DNA from 4 places in the Priestia sp. YIM B13490 genome. Region 4 is predicted to be linked to each of the others. Evidence: riboswitches for the same ligand, from Rfam matches in the RefSeq annotation. Region 4 holds a riboswitch; each other region holds the start of a gene.
The links. Region 4 has a riboswitch for cobalamin ahead of ACFX4R_RS22070 (cobyric acid synthase). Riboswitches for the same ligand answer to the same signal wherever they lie in the genome.

Region 1 (4,218 bases), on a different contig from region 4:
TTCAGGTGGAGAAAATGTATATCCAGCTGAAATTGAAAATGTTTTGTTGAAGCATCCCGCTGTTAAAGAGGCCGGTGTAACGGGAGTAGCTGATGAAAAATGGGGACAAGTGCCAGCTGCATGTGTTGTTGTAAACGAAGACGTTTCAGATGAAGAATTATATTTACACATTCAACAATTTTTAGCAAAGTACAAACTTCCAAAGTACTTCGTTCGAGTAGAGGAGCTGCCGCGAACGGCTTCTAATAAAATCATACGCCGGAAGCTATCATCGTTCATACAGAAAGGGAGCTAATCGATGATTATAAAAAAAGTACATCTTTATAAAATTGACATGAAGCTTCTTTCTCCTTTTTCAACAAGCTATGGTACGGTGCAGGATCGAGAATTGATTTTGCTTGAAGTAGAAGATGAACAAGGATTTACAGGGTGGGGAGAAGTCGTTGCTTTTTCATCTCCTTGGTATACGGAAGAAACGATTCAGACGTGTTTTCATATGTTAGACGATTTTTTAATTCCCTCGCTTCTTCATAAGCAGCTTCAAAAACCAGAGGATGTTCAAAAGCTATTCAAACCTCTAAAGCGAAATAACATGGCTAAAGCAGCTTTGGACTGTGCTGTATGGGATTTGTATGCAAAGCGGCAAAATAAGCCGTTATCTGAAGTAATTGGCGGAGTAAGGTCTGCTGTAGAAGCTGGAGTGGTAGTTGGCTTAAATGACATTTCCGTAATGAAAGAACAAATAAAGACTTACATGAAAGATGGCTATAAGCGCTTTAAAGTGAAAATTAAGCCGGGTGCTGACTATGAGCTACTGAAACAAATTCGAGATGAATTTCCAAGCATTCCTCTTATGGCTGATGCCAATTCAGCTTATACGTTAAGCGATAGTGATTCATTGAAGAAACTAGATGAATTGAATTTAATGATGATCGAACAGCCGTTAAGTTCTGATGATATCCTTGATCATCGATTGTTACAAAAGCAAATAAAGACGCCGATTTGCTTAGATGAAAGTATTGTGAGCTATGAAGATGCACGTCATGCAATCGAACAAGAAAGCTGTAAGATTATCAATGTGAAAATCGGGCGAGTTGGCGGAATGTCCGTAGCAAAGCAAATTCATAATTTATGCGCCCAACATGGTGTAAAACTTTGGGTTGGAGGAATGTTAGAAGCAGGGATTTCACGAGCTCATAACATTGCCCTTGCCACACTGCCTTCTTTCACGATACCAGGTGATATTTCTGCGTCGTCTCGCTATTGGGAAAAAGATATTATTAAGCCCGAAGTAGAGGTAGAAGCCGGAGTAATAAAGGTGAAGGGAAAACCGGGGATAGGATACGATATTGATAAAAAGTTTATCAAAACAATCACAGCATTTGAAAAAGAATACAAATAATTAAAAACCGTTTTTTGATGAAAAACGGTTTTTTTATTGAGGTTGTCAATGTTTAGTAGAAAAATAGGACAAATTTTTTAAAAAGAGCACATTGTTCCATCAAGCGTATCAAAACATGTTATGATGGAATAGTTTGATGAAAAAAGTCGAAGAGTTTTATCGTAAAAAACAAAATTATTTTTGAAAATAGGTTGATAGTTTTCTAAGTTGTCCTATATAATGTGTTTATAACATAACACAATATGTTGTTTTGAAATCCATAATAAAATACTATATTTTGTGTTTTCCAGTGAAAAAGGTGTCTGATAAAAAGACTTAAAAGGGAATTTGGTGAAAATCCAAAGCTGTCCCCGCAACTGTGAATGCTGATGAAATAAGGAAATCCACTGTGAGTAAACATCATGGGAAGGCCTTAAAGTAAAAAGAAGCATAAGTCAGGAGACCTGCCTTTTTTATGTCGTTTTATCTTCTTCGGGAGGTGAGAGGGTAGAGCGAGGATTGAGAAAAGACTTAGTGTCTTCTTCTATCTTCGTTCTATTCGCTCACCGAGGTACGGTGAGCGATTTTTTATTTTGAAGTGAAGAGAGGAGCCATATTTATGGTGAATACATTAAAGCCTACAATTCTACATGAATTAACTGCATATATTGAACGTTTAAAAAAAGAATTTACGCAGCTTGATTTTTCTTTGTATGAGGAAAAGGTTATTCAAACTGTTACAGTAAAGGAAAATATGACGGACGAAAAGGTTGCAAACGTCCTAATTTTGGCAGCCTTAGAGCGTATTTCAATGGAAGAACCCGATTGGACGTACGTAGCGGCAGACGTATACTTAAACGAACTATATCGAAAAGCAGCGGACAACCGAGGTTACGATAAAAAAGAGAAGTACGGTTCGTTTTATCAGCTTATTCAAGAACTAACAAAAATCGGCATTTATAATAAGCAGCTATTAAAAACATATACAGAAGAAGAAATTAATGAAATTGCTTCAGTCATTATTCCTGAACGCGATCGTTTATTTACATACATTGGATTGTTGACATTAGCAGATCGCTATTTAGCGACATCACATGATAAGCGCGTATACGAATTACCGCAAGAACGTTTTCTTATCATTGCTATGACGCTGATGTCTCAAGAAAAGAAAGAAAATCGAACAGCATTAGTAAAAGAAGCGTATTGGGCGCTTTCTAGTCTATATATGACGGTTGCCACACCAACACTTTCAAACGCAGGAAAGAGCTACGGACAGCTATCTAGCTGCTTTATTGATACGATTGATGACAGCTTACGTGGTATTTATGATAGCAATACAGATTTGGCCACGCTTAGTAAAAATGGAGGCGGAATTGGTGTCTACCTCGGTCATATTAGAAGCCGAGGAAGTGATATAAAAGGTTTTAAAGGCGTATCATCAGGAACAATTCCATGGATGAAACAGCTAAATAATACGGCTGTAAGTGTCGATCAGCTAGGTCAACGACAAGGAGCTATTGCCGTATATTTAGACGTATGGCACAAAGACATCTTTTCATTCTTAGACGCGCGTTTGAACAATGGTGACGAACGTCAGCGCACGCATGATTTATTCACTGGCGTATGTTTGCCAGATTTGTTTATGGAAAAAGTAGAGGCACGTGAAGACTGGCACTTATTCGATCCTCACGAAGTTCGTACGCTGATGGGCTACTCGTTAGAAGATTTTTATGATGAAGAAGAAGGCAGCGGTTCGTTCCGCACTCGTTACGCTGAGTGTGTAAATAATGAACAGCTTTCAAGAGAAACAGTACCTGCTATTGAAATCTTCAAGCGCATTATGCTTTCCCAGCTTGAAACCGGAACGCCTTATATGTTTTATCGTGATACGGTTAACCGAGCTAATCAAAACCGCCACGAGGGCATGATCTACTGCAGCAACTTATGTACAGAAATTACGCAAAATCAAAGCACAACGGTCGTAACAGAGGAAATTACAGAAGACGGAAAAATTATTATTACAAAGAATCCGGGCGATTTTGTTGTATGTAATCTTTCTTCTATCAACTTAGCGAGAGCCGTAACTGAAGATGTGCTTGAACGTTTAATTCCAATTCAAGTACGCATGCTTGATAACGTTATTGAGTTAAATGATTTGCCAGTACTTCAAGCAAAACTAACAAACCAAAAGTACCGCGCAGTAGGACTTGGCACATTTGGTTGGAACCATCTGCTTGCCTTAAAGAAAATAGCATGGGAAACAGATGAAGCGGTAGCATATTGCGATGAATTGTACGAGCAAATTGCTTACTTAACCGTACAGGCAAGCATGAACTTAGCTAAAGAAAAAGGTGCATATCCATTATTTAAAGGCTCAGATTTTGAGTCAGGCGCTTATTTTGAAACACGTAAATACACAAGCGAAGCGTGGAGTGAACTGCGTAACGAAGTTCAAAGCAATGGGATAAGAAATGGCTACTTAATGGCTGTAGCACCTAATTCATCAACATCTATTATCGCGGGTTCTACTGCAAGTATTGATCCGATTTTCCGTAAGTTTTATTCAGAGGAAAAGAAAAACTATAAAATCCCGGTGACGGCACCAGATTTATCACCAGCAACAAACTGGTATTATAAGTCCGTTTATTTAATTGATCAGCACTGGAGCATTAAGCAAAACGCCAAGCGCCAGCGCCATATTGATCAATCCATTTCATTCAACTTATATGTGCAAAATGATATCCGAGCAAAAGAGCTGCTGGATCTTCATATGACGGCATGGAAAGAAAAGTTAAAAACGACCTACTACGTACGTTCAACATCAAGTGAAGTCATTG
Region 2 (4,218 bases), on a different contig from region 4:
CAGTCCTTCACGCAGCGCCGGTTCATCTACTTGAATCATTGAAATGCCCTGACTTTCAAGTGCTTCTACTTCTTTTCTAAGAGCAAGCGCAATTTGATTTGCGACGTCGTAGCGCGGGATATCATCACGCACAAACGACCAGTTTAAAATCGTAATCGGACCCGTCAGCATTCCTTTAACCGGCTTATTTGTTAGAGACTGTGCGTAGACCGTTTCTTTGATCGTCATCGCCTGCTCATACGATACATCTCCGTAAATAAGCGGCGGCTTCACGCAGCGAGAACCGTAAGATTGCACCCAGCCAAACTTCGTAAACTGAAAGCCTCCTAATTTCTCACCGAAGTATTCGACCATATCCGTACGCTCAAACTCTCCGTGCACAAGGACATCTAAGCCGATGTTTTCTTGAATTTCAATCCATTTTTTTATTTCCTCGTTAATGTACGCTTCATATGCTTCATCGCTTAACTCGCCTTTACGCCATTTTAGACGCTCTTTTCGCACTTCTTTTGTTTGCGGAAAGCTTCCAATCGTGGTCGTTGGAAGAAGCGGCAGTTGAAACGCTTCTTGCTGAACGCGCTGACGTACGTCAAACGGCGCTTGTCGCTCTGCTTTATAGCTGTGCAGCTGCTTCAGCTCTTTTTGCACATCTTGACAATTTCGAAAAGATGATCCATTTAATGCTTGAATTGCCTGCTTGCTTACGCTTATTTCTTCTTCTATTGCTTCTTTTCCTTGCTGCACCGCTTTTGTTAACAGCGTAATTTCCTTTAGCTTTTCATCTGCAAAAGAGAGCGCATTTTTCAATACTGGATCAATCGTCTCTTCATTTTTCACCGTGACAGGAACATGTAGCAGACTTGATGAAGGCTGAAGAATCAAACGGTCTTTTGATACGGCTTCTTCAATTTCACTGATCGTTAAAAGCTGCTCGTCCAAATTTTCACGCCAAATGTTTCGTCCGTCAATCACTCCTGCTGCCAGCACTTTATCAGTTGGAAAACCATATTTATTAAGGGCAGTGAGATTTTCGCCTCGGTCATGCACAAAGTCTAAACCAATTCCTTCAACAGGAAGAGACACGACTTCTTTATAGTAATCAACGCTGTCAAAATACGTTTGTAAAATGACTTTTACATTCGGTGCTGCTTCCTTCAAAGCTTGATAGACTTCTTTGTAAAGCGCCAGGTCTTCTTTTGATAGCGTTGTAGCTAAAACCGGCTCATCTATTTGTACCCACTCTACTCCTTCTGCTTGCAGCTCCGCTAAGATAGTTGCATAAAGCGGAACAAATTGTTCAACTACTTCTTTAAACTCACTTTTTTTATATCCTTTTGACAGCTTCACAAATGTTACTGGACCTAAAACAACGGGCTTGCCTTCAATATTCAGCTTCTGTTTTGCTTCTTTGTAAAATTGAAGCGGGCGATTTTCTACAAGTGCCGGCGTACATTCCTCAAGCTCTGGTACGATATAGTGATAATTTGTGTTAAACCATTTTGTCATCGTAGAAGCTACCGCACCTTTTGTTCCTCGCGCGATGTCAAAATACGTTTCAAGCGATACCGCTCCCCCATCATAATCAAAGCGCTTTGGCACTAGACCGAACATAGCGGCTGTATCTAACACGTGATCGTATAAGCTAAAATCGCCGACTGGAATCAATTCAATTCCTGCGTCACGCTGTTTTTTTAAATGCCCTAGACGAAGAGATTCAATTTCCTGCAGAAAGATATCTTTCTCTAGTTTTCCTGCCCAAAACTGCTCAAGCGCTTTTTTCCATTCTCGTTTTTCACCAATTCTTGGATAACCTAAGTTTGAACTTTTTACACTGCTCATTTTTTCCACTCCCTGTATATTTTTTTATCGGTAAACTAAAAAATCTCTCTTTTCGAAATGAAAAGAGAGATGATACGCATACTTAACTAAAGTTGAGATAGCCTGTTTTTCTCAACACGTATTCCTCACTCCTCTCTATATCCCGTAGAGCTTAAGTGCATACAACAGGCAGGTCTCCTGACTTAGGTTCATCGCTTCTTATCCCTTCCCATTTCAACATGAAACAGTGGTTAATAAGTTGCTCCCCATTACAGTGGCGGGACCGCGCCGGCTTTTCACCGGTCTTCCCTTTTAAGCTGCGTACATTCGTTACACAGCACCTGATGCATTTTTATAAAATTGTTCATTCAAAACATATTCACATAAAATAAAAAGCCTCTCTATCACGAATAGAGAGGCATAGTATCTATGAAATCCTCTCTTATTTTTCAAAGCTGTACGCTTTGCAGGATGTAGCACCTTTTCAACAAGAATGTTAAATGGTTGCCGGGCTTCACAGGGCCAGTCCCTCCGCCTCTCTCAATAAGAGTTTTAATTGTTTATAATATTTTGAATGTAGAGTCATCTTAACACCTTACATTTATGCTGTCAAAAGAAATTTCAAAAAAATTAGTTTTTAGGAGGCGCTGACGCTAACTTTTGCCTTAACAATTTGTAATCATCTTTTCGGTGCGTTTCGATTAAATCTTTTGCCCCTTGGTGATATCCTGACGAATAAATGTACTCTACCGCTGTTTCGATAAGCTTTCTTTTTTCTTCGGCACACTCCCGGTCCATTAAGGGGAACAGTCTACCTAAAAGGTCATTTAAATCTTCCTTGATAAAACGATCAAGTCCTTCTTGCATCTTTTCGTTTGCCATGATTGCTCCTCCATTTGCTGTGTATGTTCTAAGCCTCTATAAACAGGCATTTCACTGTAAATTTTAAGATAAAGTTAAGTCATTAAACAGTATATCAAGTGAATGTTTTTCTTTAATTACATATGTAATACAAATATATGACAAATATAGAGAATATATCATCATTCATTATCTATTATAACGTTTGACTGAGCCTTCTGCTACAAGGTTTCGTTAAGAGTTATGCACATTTTTCCAAAAGAGGTTGAGACATAACCAAATGAATCCACTCTAAAGGCAAATGGAATACATGAGCTGAATCGCTTGTGACACCGCAGTTGATTTCCGTACAAGACTTCGCTTCCCGCAGGAGTCTTCGTCTTGTCCTCCAATCACCTGCTAGAAAGACCTATACACATGAAACCTACGTTTGCCTTAACAAAAAAACGAACCACTAATCACACATCTTGATCGATGATTCGTTTCACTTCGTCTAAAACCCTTTTGTTCCAGCCTCTTTTTTTGAACCTAGCTTTCTACTTTCTTGTTTTTACAAACAATTTCTTCGAGGTCGTCCAAAATCCTTCCAAAGAAGAGGACCTAAAATGTCGTACCTGCTTACAAAAAATTCCGTAAAATTATAATTATTTAAAATTAAAGGCGGCTCAAAATCAAGGGGAGCGCCGGCGCCTCCTGACAATACAAAATCAGTGCCTCTTCCAAGCGTAAACGACCCGTTTCTGTTTTTTCTAATAAACTGCTCGTCATACGCATGCACGTGGCTGACTAACACTTTTTTCACGCGGTGTTCTTGAATTAAATCAAAAAATTCTTGACTTTGAGGAGTCGTTACAGGAAACCCTTCAAGATTTGACCACCGGCCAATATTTGGCTGCGCATGCATAGCTACAACGGTATTACGAGGAGCATCCTCTAGCTGCTGCTCTAAATAATTCAGCTCTCTATCTGTAAATCCATATATTTTATTCTTGGGACTGATGACATTATTTAATGCGATGCACCGGAAGTTGAAGACAGGAATATCAATGACCCAGTGTACTTTTCCGATAGTGGCTCTGAAGTTTTCGAGATTGCTTTCATCAAGGTACAGTTCATCATGATTCCCTACGCATACAAACATAGGAATGTTCGGGGCGATTTTTTCAACAACCTTAACAAAGTGCTCCAAATACTCTTTTTTCCCTGTATAGACGGTGTCTCCCCCATGAATAATAAACAGCGGGTTCAATTCCACCGCCTTTTTTAACACAAGCTCAAATTCACCGCTCATCGTGAAACAATTATCGTTTGGTCCGTCACCTCTGCTGTCTCCCATAAAAACAAAGTTAAATGGATCTCTCGGATTTAATTGTTTAATTCTTTGCTTTAATAACTTTTCAGAACGTTCATGAAGCGTCAAATTCATCAACTAGTTAATCCCCCTATTAATAAATAAATTTAGTTAAAAGTAAACAAGCTTACTTATTTATATGAGAATTTGTTGATGATGGTCACTACCTTCTTGTAAGCAGAACGCAC
Region 3 (4,218 bases), on a different contig from region 4:
GCTTATTTTCACCAGCTTGGCTACCGCTTGCCCTAAAGCGGTCATAGAGCCTGCATATTCATATAATGATCCTTGCTGAGACGCTGCAACTGAGATGCTGTCCGTAGATGTTCCCGTAGCAATCGTCTTTGTAGCCGGATCTATGACACCCAGCTGTGACAGCGTTTTTGTTTTAGCTTCTGTGGCCGCAATAAAAAGCTGTAAAAACGCTGCATCCGTAAGCGTACCTTCCACGAAAAAAAACATATTAATTGTACCAGGAGAGGAATAGAACGGGACAGCTTCGTCAGCTGTAATATCTACTGCGTTTCCTATTCCAGCCGTTATCACGGAAGCTACTCTTACTCCGTAGCCTTCATAACAGTAAACCGCTCTTTCTTTTAACCACACGGCTGTCATCAACCCTACGATTTGCTCATGGCGCACATTTTCTTTCATCAAATATTGCTCATACTCCAAAGAAGGAGTATCTGAATAATAGTCTTTGTGAACAAATCGATTGTAAAAGGTGTCCGTTTCCGTAATGCCTGTTCCTAAAACCCCTGAGCTGTATGTTTTATAAGAAGTCTCGGTTTTCATGATTAAAAGCTCAGGCCTTTCTTCAATTTTAAGATGTGAAAAGGGACCAATCCCCTTTTCAATTCGAACTGGAATATGGTCCCTCTTCTTATTTATTGTACACCTCAGGGTATACTGCTTTTGCTAAGTCCTCTAAGCCATCTACAATACGAGGTCCTAAGCGATTGATTTTGTTTTGATCAACCTTCTCGATGTTACCCTCTTTTACAGCAGTCATGCTGCTCCAAGCGGGACGCTTCATAATCTCATTTTTGTCTGCATCATACGTTGCGATAATAACGTCAGGGTTTAACTTAACAACTTGCTCTTCAGAAAACTTAACCCAACCCTTTTCACTAGCTGCTACGTTATCAGCACCGATCATAGTAAGCATTTCGTTCATGAACGTACCTTTTCCTGTTGTATAAATCTCAGGAGCTCCTGATACCTCTATCCATACTTTTTTACGATCTTCTTTTGAAATCGTTTTTGCTTTTTTCTCAATTGAAGCTACTTTTTCTTTCATGTCTTTAATTGTTTGATTAGCTTCTTTTGTTTTACCTGTTAATTTACCGATTTGCGTAATAGAATCATAAACCGTATCAAACGTTGTTGAATCTTTTACAACAAATACCGGAATACCCGCACTTTCAATTTGTTTAAATACTTCATCCGAAACGCCCATACTTGAAGCGTGTGCCAGCACTAAATCAGGATTTAAAGCAATAACTTTTTCCGCATTAACGTTCATATCTCCTACCTGCGCTTTTTTCTTTACGCTTTTAGGATAATCATCGTTGCTTGTAACACCGACTAATTCTTTTTCAAGGCCAAGGGCATATACAATCTCCGTATTACTTGGCATTAAGGAAACAATTTTCTTAGGCTGTTTTTTCAACGTAATTTCTTTATCACGCGCGTCTTTTACCTTCACTGGAAATGCAGCTTGTGACGTTTGTGCCGTATCTTGCTTCGTTTTTTTATCACTGTTGCTTTGGCTGCCTGCACCGCATGCAGCAAGTACGATGACTAACAGTGCAATAATGGAATACGAAAGCCATTTTTTCATCTAAATACTCCCCCTATATATTGTTCATTGTGAATACGAAACCTCCACGTTAAAGAAAAAGCAAATGATCATGCAAAAAGCAGCGCTATCCCGTTTTTCCGCTTTGACTATGTATACTGCTCGCCGGCAGCTTCAAAATAAAAAAGCTTTACTTTCAATTGAAAGCAAAGCAGGTAACGTCAAGATAAGCAGGAAAAGAATCCGTTCACTATACTTGATATGTATGTTCATTACCCTGCTTCACCCTTCCTCGAAGGTTTCACAGCTAACAATAAGGCAGGTCTCCTGACTTACGCACAAAGCGCTTACAGTGGCGGGACCGCGCTGGTTTTTCACCAGACTTCCCTTTTCACTCAATCTTTAAATTGAGACCTTATTGCTTTACGATTATTCACTTGTCCTAGTATACCCCACTCATGGAAAAATGGAAATAGCCATTCTCACAAAAAAAAGCTGCGAGAATGCTCTCGCAGCTTAAGGGATTAAAGAGTTGCTAAAAATTCACGGACCGCTTCAGGCGTTTTAGCATTTGCACTGTGCAAGTGTGCAATTTTTTCACCGTTTTTATATACAAGAAGAGAAGGAATACCCATTACATTGTTTTCAGCAGAAAGTTCTTCAAACTCATCCTTGTCAATTTTAAACCATGCTTTATCTGTATTTTCATCAACGATTTCATCAATGAACATATCCAAACGTTTGCAATCAGGACACCACGTTGTCGTAAAAATCCCAACGCTTAGTGTTTCGTTCTTAATTTGTTCGCGAAATTGTTTTTCTTCCGTAAATTGTTTCATTGTGTTACCTCCAGCATCTATTCGTTCCTTCTCACTATTCTATGGTAAGAAGTCTGACTTCATTATAAACGATTTTTTTATCGTTGTGCTAATGTTTCAGCTTATTTAGACCCTAACGGTTTTAGACGTAAAAAAATGCTAGCTTAAAAAAGCTAACATTTCGAAATCGCAGAATGTTGTGTCTATTATCAGCTAAACCATTTAGGCGGCATGTTTCGGTTCCAATAAATTTTCCCTAAATCATAATGCTTCTGAAAATTATCTGCAGCCGCATGATAGTGAAAATTAAACCAGTATCCATCTTTTGGAGGATTTTCACGCCGTACATGAAATCGTATTAAGTCCTGACCGGTTTCCCGGTCATATACATGGAAAATCTTTTCACCGTAGCCAGCAGCAGGATGCTCGCTTATCTCGAGATTCTGAATTGACTGTTCACGTTCAGTGCCAATGTCGGTCAGCACTTCTTCAATTTTAGGTAACACTGCTTGACGAAATTCATCTTCAATGACAGGTCCAATTTTTGTTCCGAATTTTTCCACTGACTGTTTTTCAGCTGATTCCATTGCATACGTAACAAATGATGAAACGTCTTCATATTTTGGTTCTTCATATGGCAAATGAATATCTTCTATAACAGCTGTGACAGGAGTTGTTTCTCTTACATACCCTGCTTTATGTTGCTTGTCCGCTTTTGCATCATCAACGTATAAATATTCTGGTGGAGTGACAAGCCCAAATGTAAATACTGTAATAAATACAACTAGCATTCTTTTTATCCATCTAGGCATTCGTATCTTTCCTTTCTCATCTTTTCCCATATGGTCTTTTCATATCGTAAAATTCATTGTTATAACTCACTAGGTATTGTAACATACTTATTAATTTTTTACCTATATTTGCTTATTCATTTATGCTGCCTACGGGCATTCGAAGACTTTTTAGTTAGCACCTTCCTTCTTCTGTTTGAGGTTGTCACACCGAGCGGAAACCTATACAAGATATTCCTTTTTTGCTGGATGCTTAAACACAAAAGTATTTTTATGTTCAAAAATATATCATACTTTTATGAACTTTAGATGAAATTCATAAAAAAAACTTCCAAAACTTTTTAATTCCTAAAAGGTTTTGGAAGTCTTTTCAATGATCAGGATTCGTTTTACTTTTTTGTTTATTATTGTATATCAATTGTCCCATAATGAAATTTTGATGTTTTTCGTTTTTGTACGATAAATCCATGTTCTTCAAAACGACTGCTTTTCCAATGATCTTTTAGCACGATCTTTTGTTTGGCTACTCTTTTTGCTTCTTGTATAGCCATTGGCGTTAGCGTAGTATACAGTGCTATTGCTTTAATACCGTTAATTCCATTCGATTCATCAATTTGCTCTTGAAACATAGGATCAAAGTAGACAACATCAAAAGAATTATCTTCACAACACGCCAAAAACGATTCGAAATTTTGATGAACCACGTTTATACGCTTCATTGCATCGTTCAACTCTTGTACGTCACTTTCCCAATTTAAAAGTCCTTGTTTGACTAAATAAGCTACATAGCGGTTGCCTTCTAGTCCGACAACTTTCCCGCTTTTCCCTACCGCTGCGCTCGCCATCATACTATCCGATGCAAGACCAAGTGTACAGTCAAGCACGCTCATTCCTTTTTCCAAACTAGCAGCTTCAATAAACGGATCAGGTTCTCCTCGCAGCCATCTCTTCACTCTAAACATAGCGGAATTTGGATGAAAAAAAATAGGTTCCTCTTCATTTTGGACATGCAATTCTACTCTAT
Region 4 (4,218 bases):
GGCGGAGTCATTATTTTACTTATCGGTTTAGTGTATGCTGAACTTGGAGCAGCGCTGCCGCGTACCGGTGGAATTATCCGTTATCCGGTTTACTCACATGGTCATTTAGTGGGTTACTTAATTTCATTCATTACCATTATTGCTTACACAAGTTTGATTGCCATCGAGGTAACGGCTGTACGTCAGTATGTTGCGTTTTGGCTTCCTGGTCTAACTAAACATGGTTCTGAATCGCCTACTACAATCGGCTGGTTATTTCAGTTCGCGTTATTAACGCTATTTTTTATCATTAACTACGTAAGTGTAAAAGCATTTGCTAAGTCAAATGTCATTATATCTGTGTTCAAATATGCGGTTCCTCTTACAATTATCGTCGTGTTGGCTTATCACTTTAAATCAGCTAACTTTACAACTGGCGATTTTGCTCCGTTTGGTTTTAATGGTATCCAAGCAGCCATTTCAACAGGTGGCGTTATGTTTGCTTACCTAGGACTTCACCCTATTGTTTCTGTAGCCAGTGAAGTTAAAAACCCGCAGCGTAATATTCCAATCGCGCTCATTATCTGTATTGTACTTTCAGCGATTATTTACACAGCACTGCAAGTATTGTTCATTGGTAACATCCCGGCTGATATGCTATCAGGAGGATGGGGAACAATTCAAGAGCAATTCTCTTTACCATTTAAAGATATTGCACTTATTTTAGGCCTTGGCTGGTTAGTAACGCTTGTTATTTTTGATGCTATTTTATCACCAGGCGGTAACGGGAACATCTTCATGAATACAACTTCTCGTTTAGTTTATGCTTGGTCTCGTAATGGAACATTATTTAAACGTTTCTCAAAAGTAGATAAGAAAACAGGAATTCCACGTGCGTCACTATGGCTATCATTTGGAATGTCCGTATTCTGGACACTGCCATTTCCTTCTTGGGAAGCGCTAGTAAACGTATGTTCAGTGGCACTTATTCTGTCTTATGCGATTGCGCCAATTTCAGCTGCTGCATTCAGAGTAAATGCAAAAGACCTTAAAAAACCTTTTAAATTAAAAGGCATGAGCGTTATTGCTCCTGTTTCATTTATTTTCTGTTCATACATCGTATATTGGTCAGGGTGGACGACAATTTCTTGGCTGCTAGGATCACAGCTTCTAATGGTTGTTATCTACGTAGCGTTTAAGAAATACGTACCAACTGACGTTGTAAAATTTGCACAGCAGCTTAAATCTGCTTGGTGGCTAGTTGCTTATTATATTATTATGCTTGTTATCTCTTATCTAGGTTCATTTGGTGGAGGACAAGGTGTGCTAAGCAACCCGCTTGACTTAATTTTAATTGCCCTTGTTTCACTTGGTATTTTCTACTGGGCGAAATACACAGGTTTACCAAAAGCAGTTATCGATACAGATGATTAATAAAAAACACGGCATGAATTCATGCCGTGTTTTTTATTTGTAGAGCTACTTACTCTATTTATTTATCAAACAGCCATGTTTTTAAAATAGCAGCATACTCACGAAAGTAGGCTTGAAGTTTAATTGAATTTGGTGTTTTTGCACCTAAAGGATAAACGTCAAAGCCTTGACGTTTGGCAATAATAGAGGCGCGAAATAAATGAAAATCACTGCTAACAAGTACGACTTTTTTGTGTTGAATATCAACTTTCTGTTTAGTGAAAGTAAAATTCTCAAAAGTAGAAGTTGACTGATCTTCTTTTATAATTCGATTCTTCTTAATTCCTTCTTTCCGCAGAAAACGATAGGCTGCCTCTGCTTCAGAAATTTCTTCATCGGATCCTTTTCCGCCCGTTACGATAACTTTTGTTTGTTGATTTGCTTGTAAATAAGATAAGGCCGTCTTTACTCGTTCTTTTAAACTAGGAGACATTTGGTCACCATCTACTTTAGAACCTAAAATGAGCACATAATCTGCGTTTTGTGGAACAGGCTTGTGAGCAGTTTGATACATACAAAAAGATGTGATTGCTATATAAAGAACAAACACGCTGATAAAGACATAAATGATTTTTTTCTTCAACTGTGAGCACCTTCCTAGCTATTCCATAAGATGTTTGGAAAATAATTGTTATTATAGCATACGAGACCCAAATAAGTATAAACACAGTAATATATAATAATAGAAGAAAATCGTTATTGTGAATGGTTATAAAATTCGTTACAATAAAGAATAAATAATTTTAAAAGTGCCTCTAAGGAGGATAATAGGGAAATCGGTGTAAATCCGGTGCAGCCCCCGCTACTGTAAATGTGGATGAACCTGCAAAGACCCACTAGTCAAACTAGGAAGGGTGCAGAAGTAAAATGAAGCATAAGCCAGGAGACCTGCTTTTAAAAACCCCTTATTTTTCGGTGGGAGAAATAAGTCAAGACAATGTGTTAATGAGCGCATGACCAAACCTTGACTTTTACAGTTAAGGTTTTTTTATGTGGTAGGGAGTGGGAAAAGTGAAAAAAGGAAAACCGCTTATGATTCAAGGAACGCACTCAGACGCTGGAAAAAGCATGATTGCTACAGCATTTTGCCGTATTTTTAAAGAAGACGGCTATCAAACTGCACCGTTTAAATCGCAAAATATGGCGCTTAATTCATACATTACAATGGATGGAAAAGAAATTGGCAGAGCGCAAGGAATTCAAGCAGAAGCGGCTGGAGTAGAAGCAACAACCAATATGAACCCTATTTTAATTAAACCTACTCGTGATCATGAATCTCAAATAGTTGTTCACGGAAAACCGCTACGTAATATGTTTGCTTTTCAGTATCGGCAAGAATTTTTTAATGAAGGTTTGAACGTTATCACGGAAGCTTATAAAGAGCTTGCCAATCATTATGATCGAATTGTGATTGAAGGCGCTGGAAGTCCTGCCGAAGTCAATTTGAACGATCGAGAACTCGTAAATATGCGCGTTGCAAAAATAGCAGAAGCGCCTGTTGTGTTAGTAGGAGATATTGATAAAGGTGGCGTTTTCGCGAGCCTAGTGGGTACTCTTCAATTGCTTCCAGATGAACACAAGTCTAGAGTTATCGGAGTGTTAATTAATAAATTCCGAGGAGATTTAGAACTTTTAAAACCAGGGTTGAAGTGGTTTGAAGAATACACGGGTGTTCCGGTTCTAGGAGTTATTCCTTATATGAACAACGTGGAAATTGATGCGGAAGATTCGTTATCACTTAGAAATTACTCAACGCTTGTGAATCCCTTAAAAGAAATTGATATTGCGGTCATCTCGTACCCGCGCATCTCAAATTTTACAGACATCGATCCTTTAAGCTTAGAAGAAGACTGTCACGTGAGGCTTGTAACCAAGCCGTCGCAATTAGGTACGCCTGATTTAATTGTTTTGCCAGGAAGCAAAAATACGATTGAAGATGCTCAGTTTTTACAAGAAAGCGGCCTGGATCTAGCCATTAATCAAGTCTTGAACACAACGAACGTTCACGTCATTGGCATCTGCGGAGGATATCAAATGCTAGGGGAGACAATTACAGACCCTGATGCAGTAGAATCTCGGATTGAGTCCATTAAAGGGCTGGGCTTGCTTCCAGTGGAAACGGTTATGACAACCAGCAAAAAAACAGAAAGAGTTTCTGGGTATGTCCAGTTAGAAAATGAAAGAGTTTCGATTGAAGGCTACGAAATTCATATGGGAAAGACGGTTTCTAAGAGCACCACGAAAGCTTTTGCAGTGGTAGAGCATGAAAAAGAAGGAACGGTTAAAGACAATGTCATTGGCACGTATGTTCATGATGTGTTTCATAACGATTCTTTGCGCAGAGCTTTGCTTAATCAAATTCGTAAACATAAAAAATTGCCGCCTATTACGGACACATTCAACAGTCGCCTGCAAAAAGAGGAGTCTTTTTCAAAAGCAGCAGCATATGTGAGAGAAGCCGTAGATATGGAAAAGCTGTATCAGTTAATAGACAACTATAAAAGTCCGGAGCAAACACAAAAAGTATAGCTTGTAGAGGCTTTCGCTTGTTTTTTTACCAAGAACTTTAGTACGCTATTCTACGTTGCACAGTTCAACAGTCTAGCACTCGTAACAAATAAAAGATGATTGTTTCCAACTTAATGCATGGTGGAAGCATGGTTTATGGACAGGAAAATGAATGGTTAATGTAATATAAAACATCACGCCTCGTTTCCTAGAGGAGCTGAACGTATTGATTTTTAAACGTATTTTTTTTAACAAAGC

Region 1: linked by a shared signal. The riboswitch ahead of ACFX4R_RS16180 (ribonucleoside-diphosphate reductase subunit alpha) and the one ahead of ACFX4R_RS22070 (cobyric acid synthase) in region 4 are both predicted to bind cobalamin.
Region 2: linked by a shared signal. The riboswitch ahead of metE (5-methyltetrahydropteroyltriglutamate--homocysteine S-methyltransferase) and the one ahead of ACFX4R_RS22070 (cobyric acid synthase) in region 4 are both predicted to bind cobalamin.
Region 3: linked by a shared signal. The riboswitch ahead of ACFX4R_RS10755 (ABC transporter substrate-binding protein) and the one ahead of ACFX4R_RS22070 (cobyric acid synthase) in region 4 are both predicted to bind cobalamin.

What each region holds. Positions count from the first base shown of each region.
Region 1 covers NZ_JBHZOT010000004.1:357,847-362,064, reverse strand. Annotated here, with positions in the region: gene ACFX4R_RS16190 (o-succinylbenzoate--CoA ligase) at 1-295, shown strand, start outside; gene menC (o-succinylbenzoate synthase) at 299-1,402, shown strand; cobalamin riboswitch at 1,682-1,867, shown strand; gene ACFX4R_RS16180 (ribonucleoside-diphosphate reductase subunit alpha) at 2,001-4,218, shown strand, end outside.
Region 2 covers NZ_JBHZOT010000001.1:506,685-510,902, reverse strand. Annotated here, with positions in the region: gene metE (5-methyltetrahydropteroyltriglutamate--homocysteine S-methyltransferase) at 1-1,839, opposite strand, end outside; cobalamin riboswitch at 1,990-2,178, opposite strand; SAM riboswitch class I at 2,258-2,368, opposite strand; gene ACFX4R_RS02795 (hypothetical protein) at 2,449-2,700, opposite strand; gene ACFX4R_RS02790 (metallophosphoesterase family protein) at 3,230-4,105, opposite strand.
Region 3 covers NZ_JBHZOT010000003.1:170,912-175,129, reverse strand. Annotated here, with positions in the region: gene ACFX4R_RS10760 (adenosylcobinamide amidohydrolase) at 1-579, opposite strand, end outside; gene ACFX4R_RS10755 (ABC transporter substrate-binding protein) at 668-1,627, opposite strand; cobalamin riboswitch at 1,886-2,018, opposite strand; gene ACFX4R_RS10750 (thioredoxin family protein) at 2,110-2,424, opposite strand; gene ACFX4R_RS10745 (YpjP family protein) at 2,613-3,215, opposite strand; gene ACFX4R_RS10740 (class I SAM-dependent methyltransferase) at 3,599-4,218, opposite strand, start outside.
Region 4 covers NZ_JBHZOT010000008.1:154,953-159,170, reverse strand. Annotated here, with positions in the region: gene ACFX4R_RS22080 (APC family permease) at 1-1,413, shown strand, start outside; gene ACFX4R_RS22075 (YdcF family protein) at 1,472-2,035, opposite strand; cobalamin riboswitch at 2,183-2,362, shown strand; gene ACFX4R_RS22070 (cobyric acid synthase) at 2,455-3,981, shown strand; gene ACFX4R_RS22065 (FecCD family ABC transporter permease) at 4,187-4,218, shown strand, end outside.